3 regions of the Rhizobium sp. 768_B6_N1_8 genome follow, and region 1 is predicted to be linked to each of the others. Evidence: predicted binding sites of a transcription regulator. Region 1 holds the regulator's gene; each other region holds the start of a gene.
What was found. The regulator LexA, encoded in region 1, represses DNA repair genes until DNA is damaged. The targets are predictions, from matches to a motif close to TGTTCNNNNTGTGTTCNG.
Positions count from the first base shown of each region.

Region 2: the regulator LexA is predicted to act here: its motif matches at 2,083-2,100, upstream of AB8B33_RS38790 (ImuA family protein).
Region 3: the regulator LexA is predicted to act here: its motif matches at 1,313-1,330, upstream of AB8B33_RS14755 (ribonuclease T2 family protein).

Region 1 is NZ_JBPWPV010000001.1:1,505,979-1,509,253, forward strand. It holds gene AB8B33_RS07735 (ComEC/Rec2 family competence protein) at 1-917, shown strand, start outside; gene lexA (transcriptional repressor LexA) at 898-1,623, opposite strand; gene AB8B33_RS07745 (VOC family protein) at 1,819-2,706, shown strand; gene kdsA (3-deoxy-8-phosphooctulonate synthase) at 2,703-3,275, shown strand, end outside.
Region 2 is NZ_JBPWPV010000005.1:115,984-119,258, reverse strand. It holds gene AB8B33_RS38800 (Tn3 family transposase) at 1-1,061, shown strand, start outside; partial or broken gene AB8B33_RS38795 (DNA polymerase Y family protein) at 1,035-1,349, opposite strand; gene AB8B33_RS38790 (ImuA family protein) at 1,270-2,022, opposite strand; gene ligD (non-homologous end-joining DNA ligase) at 2,304-3,275, shown strand, end outside.
Region 3 is NZ_JBPWPV010000001.1:2,867,511-2,870,785, reverse strand. It holds gene AB8B33_RS14765 (DMT family transporter) at 1-241, opposite strand, end outside; gene AB8B33_RS14760 (alpha/beta fold hydrolase) at 238-1,185, opposite strand; gene AB8B33_RS14755 (ribonuclease T2 family protein) at 1,356-2,093, shown strand; gene ettA (energy-dependent translational throttle protein EttA) at 2,202-3,275, shown strand, end outside.

The DNA of each region.
Region 1 (3,275 bases):
CGGTCATCACCTTCATCGTCATGCCGGCCGGGATGCTGGCAATGCTGCTGATGCCGTTTGGTCTGGACGGCTGGCTATGGCCGGTGGCAGGCTTCGGGCTTGATCTGGTGATCACCATCGCAAAGGCAGTAGCGGGGTGGGGCGGCAACATAGATGTAGGCCGCTTGCCCGGCTGGTATTTCCCGACCGCCGTTTTCGGATTTCTGCTGCTGACCCTGCTCAGAACCCGGCTGCGGCACATGGGAACGGCAATTGTCGCGGTCTCGACGCTCGCTGTTGTCCTTCTTCCATCGGAGGCGATGCCCGATATCGCTATCTCCGAAGATGGCAGCCTGGTCGCTATAGTCGATGGAGAGGCGATGGCTTCGAACCGTGAAAAGCCGCCCGCCTTCATCTTCGAACAATGGCAGAGGGCCCTTGCCGTCGAAGAGCATCAGAAGCCAGTTATGCTTCAAGCTGCCAAGGCGCCCACTGCGCCTGATGGTCAAAGACTGCAACTGTCACCCGACCAACAGAATGAAGCCAGAGAGGCAATGAGACAGGCAGTCGCCATTAGCCCGCCGTCACGCTTCTCCTGCCTGAAGGGCGCCTGGTGCACCACTTTGCTCGTCAATGGAAAGAAACTGACCGTCATCGACAATGCTGCCTATCTCGGACCAGCCTGCGATACGGCTGATATTGTGGTGACCCCTGTCCGATTGCGCTTCGACCGCTGTCGTTCCGGCGCGCTGCTCTTTACCGGCGAGACGCTGCGCAAGACAGGTTCTGTCGAACTTCGATTCACCGATAAGGGAATTGAGGTCGCAACCGCATTCGACACATTGGGGCGACCCTGGATGCGCCACCGCGCCTATGATTGGCGCAGTAACACATTCGCAGACGCCAATCTGTCACCGGTCAGTGATAGCGGCGAATGAGGCCGACGAGCTTGCCCTGGACCTTGACGCGATCCGGCGGAAAGATGCGGGTCTCGTAAGCAGGGTTTGCTGCCTCGAGCGCAATCGATGCGCCCTTGCGGCGGAAACGCTTGAGCGTTGCTTCCTCGTCATCGACGAGCGCGACGACGATATCACCCGGATTGGCTGTGCTGCCATTGCGGATGATGACCGTGTCGCCATCGAAGATGCCGGCTTCGATCATCGAGTCGCCGCGAACTTCCAGCGCATAATGTTCACCGGAGCCAAGCATATCGGCGGGAACGGTGATGTCATGCGTATTGTTCTGGATTGCCGAGATCGGAACACCGGCGGCGATGCGGCCCATGACGGGAACGGAGACCGCATTGCCGTTATCGGCAGCGGGTGCTGGCTTCGCCGAGGCAGGAGGCGCCACGGGCTGGGGCTTGCCGAGGCTGCCCTCGATGACGCTCGGTGAAAAGCCGCGCCGAGGCTGCAGGCTCGGGCTGTAGGCTTCCGGCAGTTTGATGACTTCGAGCGCGCGCGCCCGGTTCGGAAGCCGGCGAATGAAGCCGCGTTCTTCGAGCGCCGTGATCAGCCGGTGAATACCGGATTTCGAGGCCAGATCCAGTGCGTCCTTCATCTCGTCGAAAGACGGTGGAACGCCTGACTCCTTCATCCTTTCATGAATGAAAAGAAGGAGTTCCTGTTGTTTGCGCGTGAGCATGGCGTCTCCCCAGTCTTGAAACAAATCCAGAACGGACACTATATGTTCCATATGTGTTCCGCAAGTAGCTAAATTTTCGTAAAACTTCTGTTCAATCTGTCGAGAATTTGATTTTTATCGCCCTTAGGCCTGTCTGGCCTTGTTTCACGAGACCTGCTGAAGCACATCTCCTTGTCACTGCTGGGAGAAGAACCGATGAGCCAAGACACGCTTCCGATCGATCATCTCGTTTTGCCGGTTACCGATATCGACCTTGCCCGCGAAAGGCTGGGCAAGCTGGGCTTTACCGTCGCGCCCGATGCCCGCCATCCCTTCGGCACGGAGAATGCCTGTGTTTTCTTTGCCGACAAAACCTATATCGAGCCGCTCGGTGTCGCGAGCGTCGAGGAGAGCGAGGTGACGGCACGTGAGGGCAATGTCTTCACGGCTCGCGATCAGGCTTTCCGCTTCCGCTGCGGCAGCGAGGGACTGTCCGCCATCGCCTTCGCCACCGCGGATGCAAAGCACGAACATGCTCGATTCGTGGAGGGCAGCATCAGTGCCGGTTCTGTGCTGCAGTTCGAACGCCCTGTGAAAATGCCGGATGGCACTGAGAGCATTGCCGGCTTCCGGCTCGCCTTCGCTGCCGACCTCCGGGCACCGGATTTCTTTCTCTTCGCTGTCGAGCGCATCAACCCGCTTCCTGCCGACCGCAACGTGCTGGAGACCCACGCCAATGGCGTGACAGGCATTGCCGAGATCGCTCTCGCAGCCCCCGAGCCGACAGCCTTCGGCGACTTCGTTCGCTCGGCGGCAAAAGCCGCTTCTGCTGGCGATACGAGTTTCGGGCTGGAGGTGCTTACCGGAAACGCAAAGATCAGCCTGATGACCCCGCAGGGGCTGGAGGCCTATTTCGATCTGGCGACGCCGGATATCGATCGCGGCCTGGGCGGCCGGGCAATCCTCTTTGCGGTTGGCGATCTGGCCGTGACAGAAGCGCATTTGGCTGCTAACGGGGTGACCTACACACGCAAGGGCAACCGTATTCTGGTGAAGCCCGCGCCCGGCCAGGGCGTGCTCTTCGCTTTCGAGGAAACATCATGAGCTCTACTACCAACTCCGTGGTGACGGTCGGCGAAGGCGCCGGCAAGGTCACTTTCTCCAATGCCGGGCGCCTGTCGCTGATTGCCGGCGCTTGCGAAATGGAAAGCCGCGACCATGCGTTCATGGTTGCCGGCACGTTGAAGGAACTGTGCGCCAAGCTCGGTATCGGGCTCGTCTATAAGACGTCTTTCGACAAGGCGAACCGCTCTTCCTTGTCGAGCAAACGCGGCGTCGGCCTTGAAAAGGGCCTGGAGGTTTTTGCCGATCTCAAGAAGGAACTCGGCATTCCGGTTCTGACCGACATCCACACTGAAGAACAATGCGCCGAAGTGGGCAAGGTCGTCGACATCCTGCAGATACCGGCCTTCCTGTCTCGTCAGACGGATCTCCTGGTGGCTGCGGCAAAGACCGGCCGCGTTATCAACGTCAAGAAGGGCCAGTTCCTGGCGCCTTGGGATATGAAGAACGTGCTCGGCAAGCTGAACCAGAGCGGCAATCCGAACATCTTGCTGTGCGAGCGCGGCGCTTCCTTTGGTTACAATACGCTGGTCTCCGACATGCGTTCCCTG
Region 2 (3,275 bases), on a different contig from region 1:
TCAATCTCGGCCTGCGCAAGATGGCCGACGCCACCAATACCCATACATTCTGGGAGTTGATCCGTATTGCGCGCTGGCATGTCGAGGGCGAAGCCTATGACCGGGCGCTCGCCATGATCGTAGAGGCGCAAGCCAATTTGCCGATGGCCCAATTATGGGGGACCGGTATCTCGGCATCGAGTGATGGCCAGTTCTTCGCCGCGACGGAGCAAGGGGAAGCGATGAACCTGGTCAACGCGAAATACGGCAATACTCCCGGCCTGAAAGCTTACAGTCACGTCTCGGACCAATATGCTCCGTTCTCAACCCAGGTGATTCCCGCAACGGCAAGCGAAGCGCCCTATATCCTCGATGGCCTGCTCATGAACGATGCCGGCCGCCATATCCGCGAACAGTTCGCCGATACGGGCGGCTTCACCGATCACGTGTTTGCCGCCTGTGCCATCCTCGGTTATCGGTTTGCACCACGCATCCGCGATCTGCCATCCAAAAAGCTATACGCGTTCAATCCTTCGTCAGCGCCAGCGCATTTGCGGACCATGATCGGCGGAAAGATCAATCAGGCCCTGATAGAACGCAACTGGCCCGACATTCTCCGCATCGCGGCTACCATTGCGGCCGGAAGTATCGCACCTAGCCAGATTCTACGTAAGCTCGCCTCATATCCACGACAGAACGAACTCGCCACGGCCTTGCGCGAGGTCGGCCGCGTCGAGAGGACCCTGTTCATGATCGACTGGATTCTGGATGCCGAGTTGCAACGCCGAGCCCAGATTGGGCTTAACAAGGGCGAGGCCCACCATGCGCTGAAGCGGGCAATCAGCTTTCATCGTCGGGGCGAAATCCGCGACCGTTCCGCCGAAGGCCAACACTACCGGATCGCAGGCATGAACTTGCTCGCAGCGATCATCATCTTCTGGAATACGATGAAACTCGGTGAAGTCGTCGCCAGAAAGAAACGCGAGGGGAAACAGCTATCGCCCGATCTGCTGGCCCATATCTCTCCGCTGGGATGGGAACACATCAACCTCACGGGCGAATATCGGTGGCCAAAGCCTTAGCGTAGGATTCCGCCCCCTCCCGCAAACGACCCCTTCAAGGGCCGCGGCGTCCGCTGCAGGATCGGCATCGATGAGCATCAGGCCGCGAATCAGCGACTGCGCCATTGCGGCCGGCATGCCGACGTGGACACCCGCCTTTTTGGCAGCCGGGTCGGCGGCCGACACCCATCTCTTCGAGCCGCTCCTCGCGATCACGGCGATTGGCTGTTCAGGCGGAATAGACGGATCGGCCCGACGAATGCGATCCGTCGACAGATCCGGAAGATAGATCGAGACGACCCTTGTCATCGCACGCCCTCACTATAAACTCAGCACACTCACCCGCTTTCACGCGCATCAATTCCAGAAACCAACGCGGCCTACCCACCCCCGGTACCGGCAACTCTTCCGACGGCATCACGCTCACCCGCCACCGCGTGGTCGAGGCTGTGGGCTGCCCAAAATCATTTGCCTCCGTCTGTCGTCGCCATCGCCGAACCGCGAGCGCCATGGTCCCGGTTCGCTCGGCCGCCAACTGCAGCCGGCGGGAACTGACCATGGGCAGGCGGACGAGCTCGCCGACGACGGCGCCGAGACCGCCGAAGGACAGCCCCTCTTCCATGTTGGCGAGCACATCCTCTTCCCGATCGGACTCGACGAAGATGACGCGGTCGGGATGGAGGCCAACCTGCGCCAGGGCCGGAAAGAACAGATCTGGCCGCGTCAGGCACCAGACGACGGGCCCTTTGGTCCGCGCGGCAATGCCGGCGACAAAAAGGGCGGCAGCCGCGCCATCGACAGTTCCCGAGCCACCGCCCGCGAACTCATGCAGCGCGCCATAGGCAAGACCTCCGCCAGGCAGCGCCGCATCGATCTCGGCAACGCCGAAGGAAAGCGCGCCAGCCCGCTTCGCGGATCCGCCCTCCATCGACGCGATGCGGTCGCGCAAATCACAGATCACCCTCTGGCGGGCAGCAGTCATCGTTCACGGCTCCCTTCAAGATCGTGGTCAAAGGATCGACATCATGTCGTACGGGCTATATGTTCATTGTTTGTTCTTATGCCGTGAAAGAGTCAAGCACCACAGAGTTGAGGAATATTATCCCAGCATTAGGAAATCCAAAGATTCGAAGGGGATTCAAGGACGTAACCAAAGTTGAGATTTTTGCCAGTTCCGTGTTCCCGTTGGGCCGCAGTGGTGGATAGCGGGGATAGATGTTCAACGTCACACTATTCTTAAGGTTTTTGTGCTGAACTCTCGGCATGACGAAGCCTCCGAGATCAAAGCCGCTTCTTCGCGATACCGAAGCCCCGATCCGCTCGAAGCCACGTCGGAAGCGCAACCCGGCGCAGCCACAGCTTCTGTTCGACGCCATGCCTGATCGCGTTGAGCCGGCCCTCGCGCAATTGAAAGCGCGTCCGCCAAGCGGTGACCAATGGAGCTGGGAGCTGAAATGGGACGGCTACCGACTGGCGGTTCATATCGAGCCAACGGGGATCCGGATCCTCACGCGTGGCGGCCATGACTGGACGCATCGGTTTCCGGCGATCGAACAGGCCGCCCGGGCACTCGGGCCAGCGACGATGATCATCGATGGCGAGGCCGTTGTTCTCGATGATGAGGGACGACCTGATTTCGGGCTGCTGCAGCAGTCGTTGGGGGCCAGCGGCAATACGGCTGGCAATCGTGCTTCCGATGCGATCCTCTACGCCTTCGATCTGATCTATCTCGATGGCCATGACCTGCGCGGTGTCGAATACCGATCGCGCCGGCATCTTCTCGAGGACACGCTCGATGGCAAAGACGGCGCCATCCGTCTATCGGAGACACTCAACGCCGAAGCCAATGTCCTGCTTGAGAACGTCTGCCGCCTCGGTCTGGAAGGCATTGTCGGCAAGCATCTCGATCAGCCCTATCGTTCCGGCCGCACCGGCGCCTGGGTGAAGGTGAAATGCGTCCAGAGCGAAGCCTTCATGGTGGTCGGCTATGAGCTATCGACCGCGTCGCCTTCCAGCTTCACTTCGCTGGTGCTTGCCGCTTACCGCGGCGATGAGTTCGTCCATGTCGGCAACGTCGGCACAGGCTTCAAGGAAGCCGAGATGAACAGGCTACGCAAGATGCTGGACAAGCTGCGCTGGAAGCGAAAGCAGCCGCCGGTGCCCTATTCCGGAAAAGCAGATATTGTATGGGTCGAGCCGACGCTGATCGCTGAAATCGAGTTTCGGGCGTGGACG
Region 3 (3,275 bases), 1.4 Mb from region 1:
GATACCAGCTCTGCTTCAGCGAGAACTGGATCTTTGCGCCGCGCAGGAAGATGAAAGGCAGCATTGTGAGCGCCTGGATGACGAAGCGGAAGCCGGCCACTTCAGTGGAGGAGATGGTTGTCGTCGCCAGCTTCGAGAAGATGTCGATCAGCGGCGAGATCAGCACCGAGAGCAGCATGAAAAGCAAGCCGAACGTCACCTCGGATGAGGCGGGATGGCGGGTGGAACTCAGGCTCGTCATCTCAGGTCCTTTCGCTCGGGACCGCGGATTGCCTCGTCGCACCAACCGGCGAAATCCGCAATTGCCGTTTCCGCGCCGATCTCGTTCAGCGTTTCATGTCGCATGTCCTGATATATCTCAGTGCTGATACGGGAGAAGCCTCGGCTTTTCAAACGCTTTGACAACCAGAGCACGGCTTTTCCATTGTTGGTTGCCGGGTCCTTGCCGCCGCCGACCAGATGGATCGGCATGTTCTTCGGCAGGGTCTCGAGCCGTTCCTTTTCGATGCCGCGGAAGGTGAGGGCGAAGACATCGAGCCAGAGCGACACCGAAGCATCGAAGCCGCAAAGCGGATCGGCAATATAGGCGTCGACCTCGGCCGGATCGCGCGACAGCCAGTCGAATTCCGTACGGTGATCGGGAACGGATTTGCCCCAGGCGGAAAATGTCAGCCTCGGCAGCATGTCACTCGGCACGTCCGAGCCTTTCAGCATGCGTTCGGCAAGGAGGATCGCCTGTGCAGCGCGGCCGGAGAGACCGACGGCGAAAATCGAATTCCAGACGGCAAGGGCTGCGAAACGGCGGGGAAGATCGGCGGCTGCATTCAGCGCGATCAGGCCGCCCATGGAGTGACCGAGCAGAATGACGGGCAGGCCCGGGTGACGGCCCGTGGCAAAGGTGTGCATGGCGGCGATATCGCTGATGACACTCTCAACACCGTTGCGTCTCGCAAAGCGACCGAGCGGCGCATCATCGGCCGTTGTCTCGCCGTGGCCGCGATGGTCATGCGCATAGACATGGTAGCCGCTTGCCGCCATGGCCCCGGCAAAGCGGCGGTAACGGCGGGAATGTTCGGTAAGACCGTGTGAAATCATCAGGATGGCGCGCGCTTGCCCCACGGCGGGCTGGTGATGATAGGCAAGCGAAGCCGCGGCGTTTTGCAGCCGCAATGTCTCGGAAAACATGCATTCCTCCCACGCCCAAAAGACCAGATATCAAGGCAAATGCAATATTGCGGTTTCGCTCATACATAAGAAAAGCATGCTTGCCCCTGCGATTCAGGGTTGCGCAAACTTCGGCTTCATGCTTGTTTGTTCCTGTATTGTTCTTTGTCGGAGCTATTTCGGGGCTAATAATGGGCAAGTTTCTACTCTCGGTTTCCATCCTGTTCCTTTCGCTGTCGTCAGTCGTTTCCGTATCCGCACAGGAAAGCGGGCGCACACGGTTCATCCTTGCGGCAAGCTGGCAGCCGGCATTCTGCCAGACCAACCAGAAGAAGGCTGAATGCGCCAGCCAGAGCGGCGACCGCTATGACGCCACCAACTTTTCTCTCCATGGTCTGTGGCCGATGCGGAAGGACTATTGTGACGTATCCGCCGACCAGAAAGCCGCCGACAAGGACGGCCAGTGGATGAGCCTGCCGGCGGTGAACCTTTCGGCCGAGACGAAGAGTGCGCTCGACAAGGCGATGCCCGGCACGCAATCGGCGCTCGAGCGGCATGAATGGATCAAGCACGGCACCTGCACGAAAATGAGTGCCGACGATTATTTCGCCACCGCCATTCATCTGATGGGCGATCTCAATGCTTCGGCCGTGCGTGATCTCTTTGCCGCCAATGTCGGCAAGACGCTGAAGGCCGATGCAATCAAGGCGGCCTTCGACAAGAGCTTCGGCGCAGGTGCCAGCGACCGGGTGAAGATGAGCTGCCGGCGCGTCGGCAACAAGCGCGTGATCAGCGAACTGACGATCGGGCTTTCGCAGGATACCGTTTCGGCTCAAGCGAAGGAGAAGGGCCTCGGTGGCCTCATCCAGGGGGCAGGGCAGACTTCCTTCGGCTGTGACGAAGGCATTGTGGATGCAGCCGGCTTCTGACGGAAACATGCCGAAATCCCGACGAAACGGGGTTTCGGCGTTGCCCGACGGCGTGGTTTCGCCTACATAGCGGCCACGATTTCAAGTTTCCGCCCGGAGCATCCCAGCATGGCACGCCAGTTCATCTATCATATGTCCGGCCTCAACAAGGCCTATGGCAATAAGAAGATCCTCGAGAATATCCACCTTTCCTTCTATCCCGATGCCAAGATTGGTATCCTGGGTCCGAACGGCGCCGGTAAGTCCACCGTGCTGCGCATCATCGCCGGTCAGGACAAGGAATATACCGGTGAAGCCTGGCTCGCCGAAGGCGCGACGGTCGGATACCTGGAACAGGAACCGAAACTCGATCCGAACAAGACAGTGTTTGAGAATGTCATGGAAGGCGTTGCCTCCAAGACGGCTGTGCTCGAGCGCTACAACGAATTGATGATGAACTATTCCGACGAGACGGCGGACGAGGGTGCAAAGCTCCAGGACATCATCGACAGCCAGAACCTCTGGGATCTGGAAAGCCAGGTCGAGATGGCAATGGAAGCCCTGCGCTGCCCACCGCGCGACGCCGAAGTCACCAGCCTTTCGGGTGGTGAGCGTCGCCGTATCGCACTTTGCCGCCTGCTGCTGTCGCAGCCGGATCTGCTTCTGCTCGACGAACCGACCAACCATCTGGACGCCGAAACCATCGCCTGGCTCGAAAAGCATCTGCGCGATTATCCGGGCGCCGTGATGATGATCACCCACGATCGCTACTTCCTGGACAACGTCACCGGCTGGATCCTGGAACTCGATCGCGGCCGTGGCATCCCCTACGAAGGCAACTACTCGGCTTACCTGCTCGCCAAGGCCAAGCGCATGCTGCAGGAAAACCGCGAAGAGGCAGGCCGCCAGAAGGCGATCAGCCGCGAACAGGAATGGATTGCTTCCAGCCCGAAGGCCCGCCAGGCCAAGTCCAAGGCGCGTATCAAGTCCTACGAGCAACTGGTGGAGGCCGCCGAGAAGCAGCGTCCCGGCGACGCGCAGATCATCATCCCGGTCAGCGAGCGTCTCGGCCAGGTTGTCATCGAAATGGAAGGCATCACCAAGGGCTTCGAGGGCCGCACGCTGATCAACGACCTGTCGATCAAGCTGCCGCCGGGCGGCATCGTCGGCATCATCGGCCCGAACGGCGCCGGCAAGACGACG